Paludisphaera borealis: one gene and its partner. The protein of the gene in region 1 interacts with the protein of each later gene in a pairwise test. Links are inferred from orthologs where the notes say so. Each region holds a gene or a part of one and is shown on either strand. Other genes may lie near its edges.

What was found.
Region 2: the proteins of nusG (region 1) and rho interact in binary tests that used the Escherichia coli proteins (3 or more experiments, as listed by UniProt). The link is inferred for Paludisphaera borealis from one-to-one orthologs.

What each region holds. Positions count from the first base shown.
Region 1 is NZ_CP019082.1:3,481,519-3,490,753, reverse strand. The notes cover bases 2,045-4,840. They hold nusG (transcription termination/antitermination protein NusG), read right to left. Parts: upstream 3,956-4,840; coding sequence 3,134-3,955; downstream 2,045-3,133. Other genes in these bases: secE (preprotein translocase subunit SecE), read right to left, coding at 4,240-4,764; rplK (50S ribosomal protein L11), read right to left, coding at 2,489-2,914; rplA (50S ribosomal protein L1), read right to left, coding at 2,045-2,279. Also shown: rplL (50S ribosomal protein L7/L12), read right to left, coding at 336-740; rplJ (50S ribosomal protein L10), read right to left, coding at 926-1,525; more of rplA, read right to left, coding at 1,599-2,044; rpmG (50S ribosomal protein L33), read right to left, coding at 5,219-5,371; tuf (elongation factor Tu), read right to left, coding at 5,727-6,938; BSF38_RS13470 (tetratricopeptide repeat protein), read right to left, coding at 7,964-9,235. UniProt on the Escherichia coli protein: Part of the processive rRNA transcription and antitermination complex (rrnTAC). The complex forms an RNA-chaperone ring around the RNA exit tunnel of RNA polymerase (RNAP).
Region 2 is NZ_CP019082.1:1,393,216-1,402,561, reverse strand. Bases 6,440-9,346 are described here. They hold rho (transcription termination factor Rho), read right to left. Parts: upstream 8,912-9,346; coding sequence 6,968-8,911; downstream 6,440-6,967. Other genes in these bases: coaE (dephospho-CoA kinase), read right to left, coding at 9,099-9,346; ribH (6,7-dimethyl-8-ribityllumazine synthase), read right to left, coding at 6,440-6,721. Also shown: BSF38_RS05420 (glycosyltransferase), read left to right, coding at 1-492; BSF38_RS05415 (MFS transporter), read left to right, coding at 622-2,016; BSF38_RS05410 (tetratricopeptide repeat protein), read left to right, coding at 2,115-4,523; BSF38_RS05405 (alpha/beta hydrolase), read right to left, coding at 4,486-5,457; BSF38_RS05400 (DOMON domain-containing protein), read right to left, coding at 5,573-6,238; more of ribH, read right to left, coding at 6,251-6,439. UniProt on the Escherichia coli protein: Facilitates transcription termination by a mechanism that involves Rho binding to the nascent RNA, activation of Rho's RNA-dependent ATPase activity, and release of the mRNA from the DNA template.

The DNA of each region.
Region 1 (9,235 bases):
CCGTCGTCGAAGTCAGCCCGAGGATCGCTCGAAACGGGGTCGTCGGCCTGTCCTGGTCGTCGTGAACGCATCGTGATCCGGGCCAGAGACCGCCGCGTTCGCGTCGTGATCGCGGACCGAGCAGAGCAGAGCAAGGAGGGACGACGACGGGGACGCCTGGGGCGGACGACGATGACGACGTCGCCCGCATCCCCGCGAAACGAAGCGGGCGAGGGAGACGCGGCCTCTCGAATGTCGAGACGCCGAGGACCTCCCTCGCTGGCTGTTGCGTTTCAAAAACCGAGACGCCGAACCGAGCGGTCCGGCGGCCGGCTGGAGCGGATTCGCTCGCGGATTTACTTGATCTTGACCGTGGCGCCGGCTTCCTCGAGCTCCTTCTTGAGCTTCTCGGCGTCGTCCTTGGCGATACCGGTCTTGATGGCCTTGGGAGCCGCCTCGACGAGATCCTTGGCTTCCTTGAGGCCCAGGCCGGTGGCGGCGCGGACGATCTTGATGACGTTGATCTTGTTGGCGCCGATGGCTTCGAGGCTGACGTCGAACTCGGTCTGCGGCGCGGCGGCCTCGGTCGGGGCGGCGGCGGCGGCCGGAGCGGCGGCCACGGCGGCGGCGGCCGGCTTGATCCCGTGGACCACCTCAAGGTAGTCGCCCAGGGCCTTGGCTTCGAGGACGGTCAGGCTGACGATCGACTCGCCGAGGGTCTTGATGTTGTCGGCGAACGAGGGGGCTTCAGCGGTGGACATGGCGGAACGGATCCTTTCTAGCTCGATCGTGGAAAACGCGGCTCAAGCGGCGGCGTACGTCGTCGCTGACGCACCCGGACAAATTGGCTGAAAAATCGTTTACTCGCGGCGGTCGTCGGTTGCGAGTGGAACCCGCGACCGCACCGCCACATGAATTGCTGCGTCGGAGTCGAGCCGAAGCCGGCTCAGGACCCCGCTTCGGTCGTCGCGGCGGGCGCTTCGCCCTCGGCTTCAGGCGTGGCGGCGGGCTCTTCGCCCCCGTCCCCATCGGCCGAGGCCCCCTCGGAAATCGTTTGAAGCTGGCTCGCCAGGCTGCCGATCGGGGCGTTGGCCAGGGCGATCACCCGCTGCGCGGGGGCGATGGCCATCGCGGCGACGCGTCCGATCAACGCCTCGCGGCTGGGGAGCTTGGTGATGTCCTCGACCTGCTCGGGGCCGATCACCACGCCGTCGACGGCGCCCCCCTTGATCGCGGGCTTCTTGAGCTTCTTGACCTGGCCGGAAATCTCCTTGGCCAGCTCGGCGACGCCCGCCCCTCCCCAGACCAGGACCGAAGGCCCTTCGAGGTACCTCGAAAGCCCGTCGACGCCGATCTCGGTGAAGATCCGACGCGCCAACGTGTTCTTCAACGTCCGGACGCGGATCGACTTCTTTCGCAAGTCGCTGCGGAACTGGTGCTCGCTGACGGCGTCCAGTCCCTTGAAGTCGAGGATCAGCATCGACCGGCTGTCGGCCAGGTCCGTCCGAAGCTGATCCATCATCAGTTCTTTTACGTATTTACTCATGACTTGGACCGTGGTTTCCGATTCGACGAAATTCGGGTGGTATCGACCCCGGGCGAGCGCGACGCGAGCCGGCTCACGCGGAAACCCGGACGCCGGGGCTCATGGTGGCCGAGATGGTGACCGTCTGGATGTACGTCCCCTTGGAGGAGGCCGGCTTGAGCGTCCGCAAGAAGGCGAGGAACGCGGTGATGTTCTCGATCAGCTGATCTTCCGTGAAGTTGATCTTGCCGACGGGAACCGCGACGTTGCCCCCCTTGTCGTTGCGGAACTCGATCTTACCCGCCTTGAACTCCTTGACCGCCGAGACGATGTCGGTCGTCACGGTGCCCGAGCGAGGCGACGGCATCAGGCCGCGAGGGCCGAGCACGCGACCGAGCGGACCGACGACGCCCATCATGTCAGGCGTGGCCAGGGCGACGTCGAAATCCATCACGCCCCCCTTGATCTGCTGGGCCAGGTCGTCGGCGCCAACGATGTCGGCACCGGCGTTCCGCGCCTTCTCGGCGTTGTCGCCCTGGGCGAACACCGCCACCCGGACGTTCTTGCCGATGCCGTGCGGCAAGGCCACCGACCCGCGCACGTTCTGATCGCTCTGCCGGGGGTCGATGCCCAGGTGGGTCGAAACCTCGACCGTCTGATTGAATTTCGTCGTGTTGAACCCCTTCAGGAGCTTCACGGCTTCCGGCAACGGCACCGGGACCGCGATCTTCACCTTGGAGCTCAACGCGCGAAAGCGCTTCGAATGATATGGCAAGTCGTCACCCCTTTCGCCCTTGGACGGGCTGCCGCCTTAGTATGGGAAACTCTCGGGCCGTCGGCGGGCGGTCGCGCCTGGTTCCGGCCGGTGGTCTCAACTCGGCTCGCGCCGAGATGTGAACCAACCTCAACGTCTTGATCATCCTGCAACTGCGAGGCTCGCCTCACGGCCTGCCGACCCGACCGAACGGGCGGCGGTCGGCGCGATCAACCCTTGATTTCGACGCCCATGCTCCGGGCCGTGCCGGCGATAACGCGGCACGCGTGGTCGATGTCGCGGGCGTTGAGATCGGCGAACTTGGTCTCGGCGATCTTCTTCACCTGCTCGGCGGTCACCGTGCCGACCTTGGTCTTGTTGGGCACGGCGGAACCCGCGGCGATCCCCGCAGCCTGCTTCAGCAGCACGGCGGCCGGCGGGCTCTTGGTGATGAATTCGAACGTGCGGTCCGAATAGATCGTGATTTCGATGGGGATCGTGGTCCCCTTCATGTCCTTGGTCCGTTCGTTGAATTGCATCACGAACTGACCGATGTTCACGCCGTGCTGACCGAGCGCGGGCCCGACCGGAGGCGCGGGGGTCGCCTGTCCCCCGGGACACTGGAGCTTGACCTTCGCCGTCATCACCTTGGCCATCGCGGATTCTCGCTTCCCTTGAAACCTTTGCTTGGTTCGTTCGACTGCGGGTGCGTGTCGATTCGTCGTTTCGATTCGAGCGGCGGCTGCGTGCTTTCAACTTCGGAGCGGGCGTCGCGCCGGCCGACTGACCCATTCCGGTCCGGCGGCTCGCACCTCGCGACGAAGCCGACGCGGGCTCGCGGCCCGCGTCGATCGACCGAAGACGACCCGCTCGAATCAGATCCGCTCGAGCTGCCAGTATTCGAGGTCGACCGGGGTGGGCCGGTTGAAGATGATCAGCATCACCTTCACCAGGCCGCGGCCCTCGATGACCTCTTCGACGGTCCCTTCGAAGTTCTCGAAGGGGCCGTCCTTGATCTTGACCCGATCGCCCCGTTCGACGTCGATGCGGACCTTCGGGCTCTCGGCGGTCGTCTTCTCTTCTTCTTGATGAAGCATCTGGTTTACTTCGGCGTCGGTCATCTTGGTGGGGGTGCCGTGCGCCCCCACGAAGTCTCCCACGCCCGGGGTCTCGCGGACCAGGAACCAGGTCTTCTCGTTCAACTCCATGTGAACCATGATGTAGCCGGGGTACGTCTTGCGCTCGACGATCCGCTTTTTGTTGTTGCGGATCTCGGTGATCTTCTCGGTGGGGACGACGATCCGGGGGCTGCCGTCGGGGTTCTTGCCGAAGAACCGCTCGAGCGCCTGGATCTTGACCCGGCGCTGGAGCGCCGCGGCGATCGTGTCTTCCCGCGAGCTTTGCACCTTGAGGACGTACCAGACCAGTTCCGGCGGGGGCTCGTCGTCGTCCGGGTCGTCGACCGCGGGCGGTTCGGGGGGCTCGACGCCGGAGTCGACCGCGGGCGGTTCGGGCTCCGGTTTGTGAGCAGCCGCCTTCGACGCGCGGGCGGCCGACTTGCCGCTGCCGCCGTCGGGCGTCTCCTCTTCCACGTGCACGACCTGGTCGACCGGCGCAAGACCGCCATCCGTCGAAACGGAGTCGGACGCGTCGGAACCCGGGGGCGAATCGTCAAACTCTTGCGTCAGGTCACTCATGGAACGTTGTACGGCGATTCTCTCTACGGGAACGAATCTCGCGCCGCGCGTCGCTTCAGCGAAGAAGACTCCGGCTCGAGAGCGGGGTGCAGCCTGCCTTGGGAAAGTCGAACCTGAAGCAGGAGGCGGGGAATCGGACTAGTCTACCGAGCCGACCCTGGCGTACGGAAGCCCAAAACGAAAATCTCCAGGGCTTCCATCCGGCGACAGGTCGGCTCCGGGCGTCGGAGCGGTGAGTGGGAGGTGCGCCGGGCGACCTCCCAAGGGTCGGGGCCGCGTCGTGTTTACGACGTCGAACCGAACCCTCCTCCGCCGCTGAACTGGAGCACGCCGATGTTTCGCAGGATGAACAGCCAGAACCAGTCGACGACGAACAGGTAGACCGCCATGACGAGGACCGCGACCAGGACGACGACCGTCGATCGGTAGAGGTCTTCCTTGGACGTCCACGAGACCTTGTTCATCTCGGCTTCGGTGGCGATGAGGAACTCGGCGAACGGCGGGTAGTGGACGATCCGGAAGACGGTCCAGCCCAGCACCAGAGCCACGGTCGCGGGGATGCCCAGCCGCCAGAGCGGCGTATAGTCGAGGGAGGCTTCATAGAGCCGCCAGACGCCGGCCGCGACGATCACGCCGAGGGCCACCCCTGTGTACAAGCGGGCGTGCCAGCCCTGCATCGGCTTGTAGAGAGCGGTGTTCAAAAGATTCAGGAAGAACTGGGAAATAGCGCTGACGGCCCCCCCGCTCGGCTTCCCTTTGAGGGGCTTCGTCGGCTTTTGCCCCGAGACTTCGTCTTTCACTTTGCCCATGGCGACCGTTCCATTCGGAATGGGGAAACCGCGATCTCGAAAGAATCGTGAATCAAAGTCCCGGAGGCGAGGGTTCGAGTGGTCGAACCTCGGCTCGCGGTTGCCTCGATGATTCTCCTGCCTGGGCCCGCAGGCCCCGTCCGGCGTCGCTGGAACCGACCCGACGCAACGCCCGCGGGTTGCGCGGGCGTCGAAGCACGAGCGGAGGGAATCGAACCCCCAACCGCCGGTTTTGGAAACCGGTGCTCTGCCAATTGAGCTACGCTCGTGTGATTCGTCGGCTGATCGCCGGCGAGCCCTCTCCGTGGGGAAAAAGCCCAACCAGTCGATCCGCCGTCGCATTTGATAGGACGGTCGCGCCGTCCATTCTCGCGACCAGAGTCGGCCGTCGCGGTTTTGGCCGGTCGGGACCTGAAATCGCCGGCCGGCGGCCGATCGGCGATTCCGGGTCGGGTCACTTCTTCCGCGACTCTTTGTGAGACGTATGCAGGCGCTCTCGTCGGCAGTACTTCTTCAGCTCCAGCCGATTCGCGCCGCGGGTCTCTTTCTGGACGCGGTAGTTGCGTTCGCCGCAGGCGGTGCACTCGAGCCAGACGTATTCACGCATTGCAATAATACCTCGGTTCCGTCGCTCCCGCCGCCGATTCGGAGACCACGTTCGGTCCGATCGGGCTGGGCCGGGAGGCGGCCGGACGTTCCAGAACACTTGCGGTGCGACCTCCCGGCTTCCGGCCATCAGGCGGAGGCGGGGACCGCGCCTTGGGGGCGACGATCTTCGGATATCGCGGAATCAAAGACGCCGACGGCCCGTGGCCGGCCGCCGGCTCGACGCTACTGAAGGACTTTAGGTTGCGAACGTCGTGGACGACCGACGCGGCGGTCGTCCCGGATCGAAACCCGAGACGAAACGAGCCGCGGACCATCGGGCGAAGTCGCCGACGGTTCGCGGCTGGGGAGCGCGGTCACTCGAGGATCTTGGTCACGACGCCGGCGCCGACCGTCTTGCCGCCTTCACGGATGGCGAAGCGGAGGGCGTCTTCCATGGCGATCGGGCTGCCGAGTTCGACGGTCATCTTGATGTTGTCGCCCGGCATGCACATCTCGGCCTCGCTGCCGTCTTCCGACAGCAGGTTGAGGATCGAGCCGGTGACGTCGGTGGTGCGGATGTAGAACTGGGGACGGTAGCCCTTGAAGAACGGGGTGTGGCGTCCGCCTTCTTCCTTGCTCAAGACGTAAACTTCCGCCTCGAACTTGGTGTGGGGTGTGATCGAGCCCGGCTTGCAGAGCACCTGGCCCCGTTCCAGGTCGTCCTTTTCCACGCCGCGGAGCAGAACGCCGACGTTGTCGCCGGCGACGCCCTCGTCGAGGGTCTTCTGGAACATCTCGACGCCGGTCACGGTGGTCGGCTTCTTGACGCCGAAGCCGATGATCTCGATCGAGTCACCGACCTTGACGCGGCCGCGCTCGACGCGACCGGTGCCCACGGTGCCGCGTCCCTTGATCGAGAACACGTCTTCGATCGGCATCAGGAACGGCTTGTCGATCTCGCGGACCGGGTCGGGGATGTACTCGTCCATCGCCTTGACGAGGTCGAGGATCGGCTTGGCCGCGGTCGGGTCGCTGGGGTTCTCGAGTGCCGGGCGGCTGCTGCCGCGGACGATCGGGATCTCGTCGCCGGGGAACTTGTAGTGAGAGAGCATCTCGCGAAGCTCAAGCTCGACCAGCTCCAGCAGTTCCTCGTCGTCGACCAGGTCGATCTTGTTGAGGAAGACGACCAGCGCCGGGACGCCGACCTGACGGGCCAGGAGGATGTGCTCGCGGGTCTGGGGCATCGGGCCGTCGGCCGCGGAGACCACCAGAATCGCGCCGTCCATCTGAGCCGCGCCGGTGATCATATTCTTGATATAATCGGCGTGACCCGGGCAGTCGATGTGGGCGTAGTGGCGCTTTTCGCTCTCGTACTCGACGTGCGAGACCGCGATGGTCACCGTTTTGGTGGCGTCGCGGACCGTTCCGCCCTTGGCGATGTCGGAGTACGACTTGCTCTTGGCCTGGCCACGCGCCGACAGGACCGCCAGCAGGGCCGCGGTCAGCGTGGTCTTGCCGTGGTCAATGTGCCCGATCGTGCCCACGTTGACGTGCGGCTTGGTTCTGCTGAATGTTTCCTTGGCCATGTGTTCAGCGCCTTTTCGGCATTCCTGTAGTCAAGTTCTCGGCGGGAGATCTGTAATCGAGCCCCACCCGCCAGCCAGGTCCGCTTCGGACGGCTCTGCCAGCGGCCGGGGCCAGCCGCTGCGCACGTCTTCCTTCACGCCCGAACTTTGGGCAACCGACCCAAGAGCTGCCGCTGGGATTTGAACCCAGGACCTCGTCCTTACCAAGGACGCGCTCTACCAACTGAGCCACGGCAGCGTAGTTTTGCGGTTGTTTCTTCTTTCGAGGTCGGTCGTTGCTTTGCGTTGCGGGCGGCTGGGTGACGCCGGGCCAGAGCGGGTGATGGGAATCGAACCCACACGGCCTGCTTGGAAGGCAGGGACTCTACCATTGAGCTACACCCGCGTGCACGTCCCGTTCCCGGCTGGAGCCGCCTCTGTTCCGACCGTCGCCGGCCGGACTTCCTTCGCTCGCTCGATCCTCGCCGTCCTTGTCGTCGCCCTCCCTCTCCTCACCGACCCGCCAGGGCCGGTGCATGTTCACGATTTCTCAAACGAGACGAATGTGGGTGGAGCAGGATTCGAACCTGCGAAGGCTGAGCCACCAGATTTACAGTCTGGCCCCTTTGGCCGCTTGGGTATCCACCCGGTTGGGTCGTCGCCGTCGGCTCGTCGCGGTCGTTTCCGATCCTCGGCGAGTTCCGGCGTTTGGCGTCTTGACGTCCTTAATCATGTGGTAGAGCTGGCGGTGAGAGTCGAACTCACAACCTACGGTTTACAAAACCGTTGCTCTGCCAGTTGAGCTACGCCAGCAGCCTTGGGCCGTGAAACTTCCTACTATATCGTTCGGCCGGGCGACTTCAAGTCGTTTTTCATTCGCTCATACTTTTTTTGTACGACTCGGCCTGCCCCGGTCGGCGCGTTCGATTATGGTAGCGAGTACCTCCCGCCTTCGGCAAGGGGGAAGCCGGAAAAACGACGGCGGCCCACCATTTCTCCGGTTGTTATTCGTTGGTTTGGTCTTGCCTCGGCCCTCACGCCTGACTTTAGGCCTGGTTGGGCGGATGTGTGGTGGCGGTGAAGATGGCCACGTGCTCGGGAGGGGGAAGGAACTCCTGCTCGGGGGCCGTGCGGTACGCCTTCCCAGCGTCGTAGAGTTTCAGGCGATGCTGACGGAGGTCGTCGCCGGGGTCGTCCTTGGGGGCGATCTCGATAGCTCTTCGCTGCCATTTCACGGCGGCCGGGAAGTCGGCCGACTCGGCATAGGACGCGGCCAGGATCTCGAGGTCATCGGGGTCGTTCCATCCCGTGATCGCGCATAACCTGCTGGCGGCTTCGACCGCGCGGCGGCCGTCACGGACCTTGGGTTCGGGGGCCGCGGCCCAGATCCAGGCTTCGGCGTTGAGCGAGTACCTTTCCTGTGGCTCGATCTTCACGGCCGCGGCGAGGTCCGCCAGGGCCTCCTCGTAACGACCCCGAGAGCTCTGCACGCGTCCGCGGAGGCCGTACGCGAAGGCGTCGCTCGGGTCGATGCGAATCACCTGCTTGAGGTCGGCAAGGGCGGCGTCGTGCTCACCCTTTTGTTTCCAGATCACAGCGCGGGACAAATAAGCGAACTTGTCGTCAGGGGCGATTCGTATGGCCTGGGCGAAGTCGTCGAGCGCCTTGTCGTCATTCTCCGTCTCCCGCCAGACGTGGCCTCGTTCACAGTAGAAGGTTGCGTCGCGCGGATCGATTTGGATCGCCGCGTTGTAGTCGTCGAGCGCCTTGTCGTAATGTTTCTTCTCGCTCCAAACGTCGCCACGGTCGCTGTACAGAGTCGCATCGCGGGGGGCGAGTTTGATCGCCGCGTCGTAGTCTTCGAGCGCCTTGTCGTAGTCTCCGGCCCGCTTCCTTGTCAAGCCGCGGCTGCTGAAGAGTGTTGCGTCGCGCGGCTCGATTCGGATCGCCTGCGTATAGTCCTCAACGGCTCTGTCATAGTCTTTCTGGAGCAGTCGCAACAGACCGCGAACCCGATAGGCGAATGCATCCTGCGGATTGATTCGGATGGCCTGATCGTAATCTTCGAACGCTTTCTCAACATCTCCTTTGTCTTGATGCGCACCGCCCCGGCAGATGTGATGAAAGCCATCGTTTGGGTTGAGGATGAGGGCCCCGCTGTAGTCGGCGATCGCCTTGTCGTATTCTTTCTTGAGATTCCAGACGTGCCCGCGACCGCTGTAGGCATAGGAGTCGTCGGGGTTGAAGTGGATCGCCTGGTCGAAATCGGCGATCGCCTTGTCGTATTCTTTCTTGAGATTCCAGGCCTCGCCCCGGCG
Region 2 (9,346 bases), 2.1 Mb from region 1 along the record:
GACCGGCTGAGCGTGGAGTTCCCTAACGCCTCGATCGTGATCGTGGGACGAACGCCCGATGCCAGCCAAACCTCTTGGTACGAGAAGTGTTCTCGTTTACTGGCGCGTCCCAACGTGCATGCGATCGGCTGGCGTCCGCAGGCCGAGCTTCCGCGCTATTACCAGGCCTTTGACCTGATCTTGATCCCCTACCTGATCGACCATCCGTTCAACCGGTCGTGCTCGCCGACCAAGATCATGGACGGGATGGGTTCGAGTCGGCCGATCGTGGCCACGTCGATTCCCGAATGCCAGCTCTACGACGAGCTGTTCGACGTCGCCGCGACCCGCGAGGCGTTCGTCGGGGCCGTGGATGCGACGTTGAGACAGGGCTCCGATGACGGCCGGGCCGCCGCCCGGCACGCCTGGGCTCGCGCACACTCCTGCGCGGCGGTCGCCGCCGGCGTGCTCGCGACGCTGAACCTCGACGCTGCGGAGCGTCGGTCGTCGTGAAACCGCGAGAAACCTCGCCGTCGGCCGAAAACCCGTGGCGTCGCGCGGCTTGTGACGCTAGATTCGTTTCGAGATGATGGCCGCGAGCCAGCAGCCGGTGGGAACGTCCGCGAGCGAAGGAGTTACTCGATGAGCTTTGGTCTGCGTGTGCGCCTGTCGATCATGATGTTCCTCCAGTATTTCGTGTGGGGCATCTGGCTGCCGATGCTCGCCCAGCAACTGGGGCCGAACAGTCTGAATCTCGACGGTCGCGAGATCGGCTGGGTCTTCACCGTCTACGGGTTCGGCTCGATCCTCGGTCCGTTCATCCTGGGACAGCTCGCCGACCGCTACTTCTCGACCGAACGCGTCCTAGCCGTCGCACACTTCGTGGGAGGACTGCTGCTGATCTCGGCGGCTTACGTCTCGACGTTCTGGCCGATCTTCTGGATCCTGTTCTTCTATTGCAGCCTGTACATGCCCACGATGGGGCTGACGAACTCGATCTCGTTCCGCAGCCTCGGCGAATCGAACCAGAATTACTTCCCGGCGATCCGGTTCTGGGGCACGGTCGGCTGGATCGCCGCCGGCCTGTTCTTCGGCGCCTATCTGGACTATCAGAATCTGACGTTCTACCAGTCGATCTTCGACCTCGTGGGGCAGCACGGCGCGTTCGAGAGCTTTTTGTCGACCTGGCGAGCCTCGGCCGTCCCCCTGCTGAAGCAGGTCTTCGAGCTGCCGTTCGTCGGCGAGCCGCACTATCGCGACTGCCTGCGGGTGTCGGGCTTCTTCTCGCTGCTCTACGCGATCTATTGCCTGACGCTCCCGCACACGCCGCCGGTCCCGGCCAAGGACACCGACCCGATCGACAAGCGGTCGGCGGTGATCGAGTGCCTGGAACTGATGCGGTTCCGGTCGTTCGCCGTGCTGACCGTCGTGGCCGGCCTGGTGGGGATCATGCTGGCCTTCTACTTCGCCTGTGAGAATTACTTCCTTGAGGCGATCGGCGTCGATCCCACGCAGACGGGCGCTTACATGACGATCGGCCAGATCGCCGAAGGCGTCGTCATGCTCTTGATCCCGCTCGCGGTGACGAAGCTCGGGTACAAGACGACGATGCTCATCGGCGCAGGGGCCTGGGCGGTCCGGTTCGGGCTCTCGGCGCTCGGTTATCCGTTCTGGCTGATGATCACGACGCTCGCCCTGCACGGGTTCGCGTTCGGCTTCTTCTTCGTCGTCGCTCAGATGTTCGTCGATCGCGCCGCGAGCAAGGACATCAAGGCGTCGGCCCAGGGCCTGTTGATCTTCCTCGTATACGGACTCGGAACGGTGGTCGGCAGCATCCTCACCGGCTACGTCCGCCGCTACTTCACGCAGGTGGTCGACGGCGTCACGGTAGAGAACTGGCAGGGGATCTGGATGGGCCCGTTCCTGCTGACTCTGTTCTGCATGCTGATCTTCGCTTTGCTGTTTAAGGAAGAACAGATCGGCGAGATCCGCGAAGAGTCCGGTCTCAAACCGGAACTCGCTCCGGCCGTGCATTGAGGCCGAAGACGACGTCGGCGACGGCCGTTCCCAAGACCAGGCGCCTCCTCGACACCGAGGACGGCGCCTGTCGTCGCATCGAAAGGACACCGTTCGCCGTGTCGTTATGGTCGCATGTGTTTCAGCGGCTCGTCATCGTCGCGGCGGCGCCGGGAGTCTTCTCGTTCGCCCTCGCCCTCGCCCAGACTCCGACGCCGATCGACGAGATCAGCCAGCATCTCGCCGGTATGAAGAAGCAGATCAACGACGTATCGGTCGGCGTCGCGCAGCGCGAGATCCTGGCGATCGAGACGGCCGGGACGCTCGATCGCGCGGCGCAGGCCGAGACCCGCATCGACGCCAAGCAGGCGAATTGGGACGAGGCGGTCGGTCTCCTCGACGGGTTCCGCGAGAAGAATCCCGACCAGCCGCGGGTGAAGGAATTCCAGCTTCAGGCGGCGGTGTATCGCTGGGCGCAGGCGCGAGCCTGGCACGACCAGCATGCGCTCTTCCCCGCCGACCCCGCGATCCGCGCGCACGAGGTCTCGGCCCTGGACGACGCGATCGCCAGGCTTCGGGCCGTGGTGAGCGACGAGCCCGGCGTACTTCCCGACAACATCCGGTTCCGCCTCGCCTGGGCCCTCGCCGATCGGGCGGACCTTGAGGACGCCAAGGCGCCGACGCGACTCGCGCGCGACGAGGAGGCGCTCAAACTGCTGGAGAAGCCCCCCACGGAGCCACGGCTTGCGGGCTATCACGGGCTGATCAAGGCCGAGTTGCTCCGACGTTCGGGAAAGCTCCCGGAAGCCGCCGCCCTGATCACCGAAGCGTCCAAGATCGATCCGCCCCCTCCTGAAGCCGAGGTCCTCGACGTCTCCGTCCGCGTGCTCACCGACGCGAGGAAATTCACCGAGGCGAAGTCCGTGGTGAACGCCTCGAAGCTGCCCCCAGCCGCCAAGGCCTTGACTCTGGCTCGAATCGCCCTGACCGAAGCGCGGGCGCCGGGCGACGGCGGTCGAGCCGCGGCGGAGAAGGAACTGCTCCAACAGGTTCGGGCGCTTCGGATCTTGAAGGCGCCCGAGACGCGGATCGCCCTGGCCGAATGGGCCGAGTCGGGCGTCGAGCCCGACGACCTAGTCGACCCGGAGGCCTGGGACGCGCTCGCGGAAGGGACCGAGATCCGGGGCGACTCCGTCAAGGCGGCCGGTTTCGAGGAGAGAGCCGCGGCGCGAGCCGAGAAGAACGGCGGCGACGAGGCCGCGGCCGGCTACCGGCTACGCGGCGCGGGGTTCTTGTTCCAGGCGGGAAAGTACGAAGAAGCCGACGCCCTGCTCGCAAAGGTGGTCGGCGCCCCCCACGCCGGCGCGTCGAGACCCAAAGCCGGACTGCTCCAGTGCCTGGCGCGCGGTCGAGCGCTGGCGGCCGGCGCGCCGGGGGTCACGTCGCAAGCGTACGCCGAGGCCCTCGATCGCCAGATCCGCGAGTTCCCGGACGATCCGACGGCGATCGAAGCCCGCTGGCTGCTCGGCAACGTCGAGCAAGCGCGCGGCGATCGTGAGAAAGCCAAGAAGCTCTGGACGGCGATCCCCCCTACGGCCGCGCGCTGGATCGACGCGCGGCTGGCTCTGGCCGACGCCATGCGTCGGCACATCGAAACGCAATTCGCTACGGCCGACGACGACGCGCTCGCCCCGGAGTTCGCCGTCGCCTCGAAATTCCTGACCGACAGTCAGGAGGCGGCCCGATCGCGCGCCGAGTCCGACCAGGTGGAATTACTGCTTCGCGAAGCTCGTCTCGAACTGGTTCCCAAGCTCGGAAAGCCCCGGCAGGCTCGCGACTTCCTTGATCGCTGCAACGGAATGAACCTGACGACGTCGCAGCGCTATCGAGCCCGCCTCGGGCGGACGATCGCCCTGGCCGCGCTCGGACGATACGTCGAGGCCGAGCGCGAAGCGCAGCAGCACCCGACCTGGGCTGATCCGGCGTCGCGCCCGGACTTCCTCGACGCGATCCGGCTCCTCGACCTGTGCGCCTCGAACTCTCCGACCGATCTCCAGCAGCGCCGGTTCGGCCTGGTCGTCCGCCTGCTCGTCCAGCCCTTGTTGAAGGAGGGCGAGGAATCGGCCCTCGACGCAGACCAGCGATCCGAGCTGACGTTCCGCCTGGCGCGGGCCTTGCTCTTTCAGGGCGACCCCCGCGGCGCCCAGGAGACGCTGCGGGGCTGGAGCCTGCCACGTCGCGCGGCCGACGACCGCCTGCTTCGCGACCTGGCCGACCTGTACTCCCGGCTCGAAGTTTATGAATTGGCGATCGACGTCAACCGCCTGCGCCTCCGCAACCTCGCCGCGGGCTCGCCGTCGTGGTTCGACGCGCGGTACAACCTGGCGCTGACTTACTACCGACTCGGCCGGCGCAAGGAGGCGCTGCAATTGATTGAAGGTACGTCGATTCTGCACCCCGACCTCGGCGGCGGCTCGCTCCAGGAGAAATTCATCCGCCTCCGTCAGCGTCTGAGCACGGCGCAGTGAGGCCGAACGCCTCGCGAAGCGCCGCGGCGATCTCCTCGATCGCAGCCCGACCCTGATCGAAGAACGGATAGCGGCGCAGGAATCCGTGAATCATTCCGTCGTACCGCGACAGCGTGACGGGAACCCCCGCTTCCGCCAGCCTTCGCGCGTAGGCTTCGCCCTCGTCGCGAAGCACGTCGTAGCCGGCCGTGATTACGAGCGCGGGGGGCAGCTTCGACAGGTCGTCGGTTCGGTTCGGCGAGACGTACGGCCGGCGTCGGTCTTCGAGGTTCGGGGCGTACTGATCCCAGTACCAGAGCATCTCGGAGCGGGTCAGAAAACAGCCTTCCGCGAACTCCCGGTACGAGCCGGCGTCGGGATCGAAATCGGTGATCGGATAGGCGAGCGCCTGGAATGCGACGGCCGGGCCGCCTCGATCGCGCGCCATGAGGGTCGCGACGGTCGCCAGGTTCCCGCCGGCGCTGTCGCCGCAGACGGCGATTCGCGACGGGTCGCCGCCGATCTCCGCCGCGTGGGCCGAGAGCCAGACGAGGGCTGCGTAGGCGTCGTCGGCGGCGGCGGGAAACGGATGCTCGGGCGCGAGCCTGTAGTCGACAACCGCTACGATCGACTTCGAGGCGTTCGCAATCGACCGGCAAACGTTTTCATGAGAGTCGAGGTTGCCGAGCACCCAACCGCCGCCGTGGAAGAAGACGACGATCGGCATCGGCCCCGACCCCGCTCCTTCCGGCGTGATCACGCGAATCGCAAGGTCTCCGCCCGGCCCGGCGATCGTCCGATCCTCGACCCGGTGGACGCGCGGCGGCTTGCCCAGAAAGCGCGTCGACAGATTCACCTGGGCGCGGGCCTGTTCGACGGTCTGCTCTGAAACCGACGGCAATCCCGCCCCGGCCAGGCGTCTCAAGAAGTCCTGCGCCTGGGGGTCGAGCGGCATGGAACGATCTCTCACGAGGATCGGATCGAGGCGGTCGAAAAACGCGGTTGCGGAGTGTACCCCAGATCGACGGCGATTTTCCATTCACGACCGTCGACGCCTGGTCGGCCGTCGATCAACGCTGGAGTTCGAGGGTCGACCACAAGCTGGGGTTTTCGCCCAGGGGGAACTCGCGGCCTATTCCGAGGAACTGGTCGTCGCGGTCGTGGTCCGAGATCTGGTAGGCGAAGCCGAGCCGGCGGTTGGTCTCGGGGTCGAAGCCGTGGAGCGCGCGGGCGGGAAAGAACAACTCCAGCGACCAACCGGATTTCTGAAGCTCGACGCGTGAGACGAGGAGGTCGGACGGGGCGAGCGGGGCGTCAGCCGTGGCGCGGGCGATCGGCCGCTGCTCGACATCGGCGGTCAGCGACTTCTTATCCTTGCTCAGCTTCAGTCGAGTCAGAAAGCGATGGCCGTAGCGGGTCGCCCGGCTGACGTTACGGGTGTCGCGCGTGTCGATCCAGACGTTGACCGTGGCGAAGCCCTCGGGACGATCCGGGGTTTTTGCGTTCGCGCCGAGGCCGTCGGCGAGGATCGAAATCCCCAGCCCCTCGGCGTTCCAGCCGACCCGGACTGACGCCCACGAGGGGCGGCCATCGAGGACAGTTAACTCCGGAAGCTTGCAGGTTTCCGGCAAGTCGAGGAGCGATCCCTTCGACGAGGGAAGGGGAATCCCCTCGACCTTGGGACAGGAGGCGGCGACGCGGAACCAGAAAGCCTGCGGCAAGAGTGTCGACGTCATCGGCGTAAACTCCTAACGAGAATCCATCCGCGCCAGCAGGTTCACCATCTCGATCGCCGCCAGGGCGGCTTCGGTCCCCTTGTTGCCGGCTTTGAGGCCGGCGCGGTTGAGGGCCTGCTCGACGGTCTCGGTGGTGAGGACGCCGAAGATGACCGGAACGCCGGTGGCGAGGCTCGCCTGCAAGACGCCGCCGGCGGCCTGGCCGGCGACGTGGTCGTAATGCCCGGTCTCGCCGCGGATCACGCAGCCCAGGCAGACGACGGCCGCGTGCTTGCCCCCCTCGGCGAGCTTGCGGGCGATCAACGGGACCTCGAACGAGCCGGGGACCCAATAGACGTCGAGCCGGTCGTCGCCGACGCCGTGGCGCACCAGGGCGTCGCGGCAGCCCGCCAGCAGGGGCTCGGTCACGAGCGCATTGAATCGGGCGACGACGATCGCGAATCGGCCGGGAGGAGTTGAGAAATCGCCTTCAAAAGTCGGCATGGCTGTTGTACTTCAAAATCCAGAAAATCGCCGTGGGAACCCATCAAGACAGGCCGTCGCGAGCATGCCTTCTCCCTTGAGGGAGAAGGTGGCCGAAGGCCGGATGAGGGGGAGTAATGAGGATTCATCCAGGGCCAAGGCGATCGAAGACCCCTCATCCGCCCCTTGCGGGGCACCTTCCCCCCGCATATGCGGGGAGAAGGGAGTCCGGCCTCGGTCGGTCCGCGATCCAGGAGCAAACCTTGATTACAGGTTCATACTCGTCAGGAACTCGCCGTTGGTCTTGGTCTTCTTCATGCGGCCGGTCAGCAGCTCCATAGCCTCGACCGGATTCATGTCGTTGAGGACGCGGCGGAGGATCCAGACGCGACGCAGTTCGTCGGCGTCCATCAGCAGCTCTTCGCGGCGCGTGCCCGACTTGTTGACGTCGATGGCCGGCCAGATCCGCTTGTCGACCAGCCGGCGCTCAAGGTGCAACTCCATGTTGCCGGTCCCCTTGAACTCCTCGAAGATCACGTCGTCCATGCGGCTGCCGGTGTCGACCAGGGCGGTCGCCAGAATCGTCAGGCTGCCGGCCTCCTCGATCTTCCGGGCGGCGCCGAAGAACCGCTTGGGCTTCTGGAGGGCCGTGGCGTCGATGCCGCCGGTGAGGATCTTGCCCGAGTGCGGCGCCTCGGTGTTGTAGGCCCGGGCCAGCCGCGTGATCGAGTCGAGCAGGATGACCACGTCCTTGCCGAACTCGACCATCCGCTTGGCCTTCTCGATGACCATCTCGGCCACCTGGATGTGCCGCGAGGCGGGTTCGTCGAAGGTCGAGCTGATGACCTCGGCGGTCGGCCCCTTGACCGAGCGCTCCATGTCGGTGACTTCCTCGGGACGTTCGTCGATGAGGAGCACCATCACGTAGGCTTCGGGATGGTTGGTCAAAACGCTGTTGGCGATCTTCTGGAGCAGGATCGTCTTGCCCGTGCGGGGAGGCGCCACGATCACGCCGCGCTGGCCGAAGCCGATCGGCGTGACCAGGTCGACGACCCGCATATTGACTTCTTCACTCGTCGTCTCGAGCCGGATGCGCCCCTGGGGATGCAACGGCGTGAGGTCGTCGAAGCAGACCTTCTCGCTGAGCTTGTCGGGGTCTTCAAAGTTGATGGCCTCGACCCGGAGGAGGGCGAAGTAACGCTCGTTCTCCTTGGGAGGGCGGATCTGGCCCGAGACGATGGCGCCGGTCTTGAGACCGAAGCGGCGGATCTGGCTGGGCGAGACGTAGATGTCGTCGGGGCAGGGGAGGTAGTTGTAGTCGGGGCTGCGGAGGAAGCCGAACCCGTCGGGCAGGACTTCGAGAGTGCCCTCTCCGTACATCAGGCCGTTCTGCTTGACCCGCTCCTTGAGGATCTTGAAGATCAGATCCTGCTTCTTGAGCCCCATGTAGTCGGTGATGCCCTCCGACTTCGCGGTGCGGATGAGCTGGGGCATCGTCATCTTCTGAAGCTCGGTGAGATGGATCTCGCCGCGCTTGATGTCTTCATACCGGTCGTGGATAGCGGCGTCGCCGAAGATGTCGTCGTCCTCGACGTCCGGAAAGCCCTCGGCGGGCAGTTCGCCGCCGTACGGCTGCGCGGGGGGCGCCGGCGCGGGCCGCTCAGGACGCTCGGGGCGCGCGGTCTGGGCGTAGTCGCGGTCGCGCGAGTTGAACGAGGCGTCGCGGTCGAACCGTTCGCGCGGGCCGGGCGTCTCGGCGTCGCGAGCCTCGCGGACCCGTTCGCGGACGGTCGGAGCCGGCTCACGGTCGCGGTCACGGTCGCGGACGATCGGAATCCCCTCGTGGTGCACGGGGCCGGCCTCGCGGTCGCCGCCACGGTCGCGGGCGAGGCGCTCGCGGATCGACAACCCGCCCGGCTCGCGCTCCGGACGCTCGGCGGCCGGCTCGCGGTCGCGCTGACGGATGAAGCGGATCGGCTCGCGATCGGCGGGGCCTTCCTCGCGATACGGCTCACGCGCCGGGCGTTCGCGATCGCGGTACGTCTCGGCGGCCGGAGGCGTCGGCGACGGCGAAATCGGGGCGGGCGTGATCGAGCTTGCGGGGGCGGCGCCGGCGGACTCTTCAGCGACGGGCGGAGGAGTGGACGTGGTGGACTTGCGGATGCGGGACGTCCCGGAAGGCTCCCGGCGGGGGCGGGTCTCATTAGCCATGGTAATCCATTCTCCTGTTCAGACTTGACGAGTGATTTTGGCGAGCCGCGCGATCGAAAGCGGGCTTGCGGCGGGATCGACGTCCGGCGGGAGCCGCCGAATCCAAGGCGTGGTGTCCATCAGCATGAGCGAAGCAGGGCCCTTGAAAGCGAGACGAGAAGACTTGAAACCATCGACCGGCCGCCCCTCAAGTCGCGCCCGCCCGGCCCCCGGAGGGATCGGGCGAAGGCGAGGGACGACGCGCGTCTGCAAGATCGGAGGAAGCGGTGAGCCATTCGCGGAATCGATCGACCTCGACGGCCAGTTCGTCCGGGCCCGCGACGTTCGGCAAGACGTAGTCGGCGCGCCGTCGCTTCACGTCGCAGGACTGCTGCGAGGCCTCGCGCGCCTCGAAGTCGGCGCGCGACCAGCCGCGGGTCCGTTCTACCCTCGCCA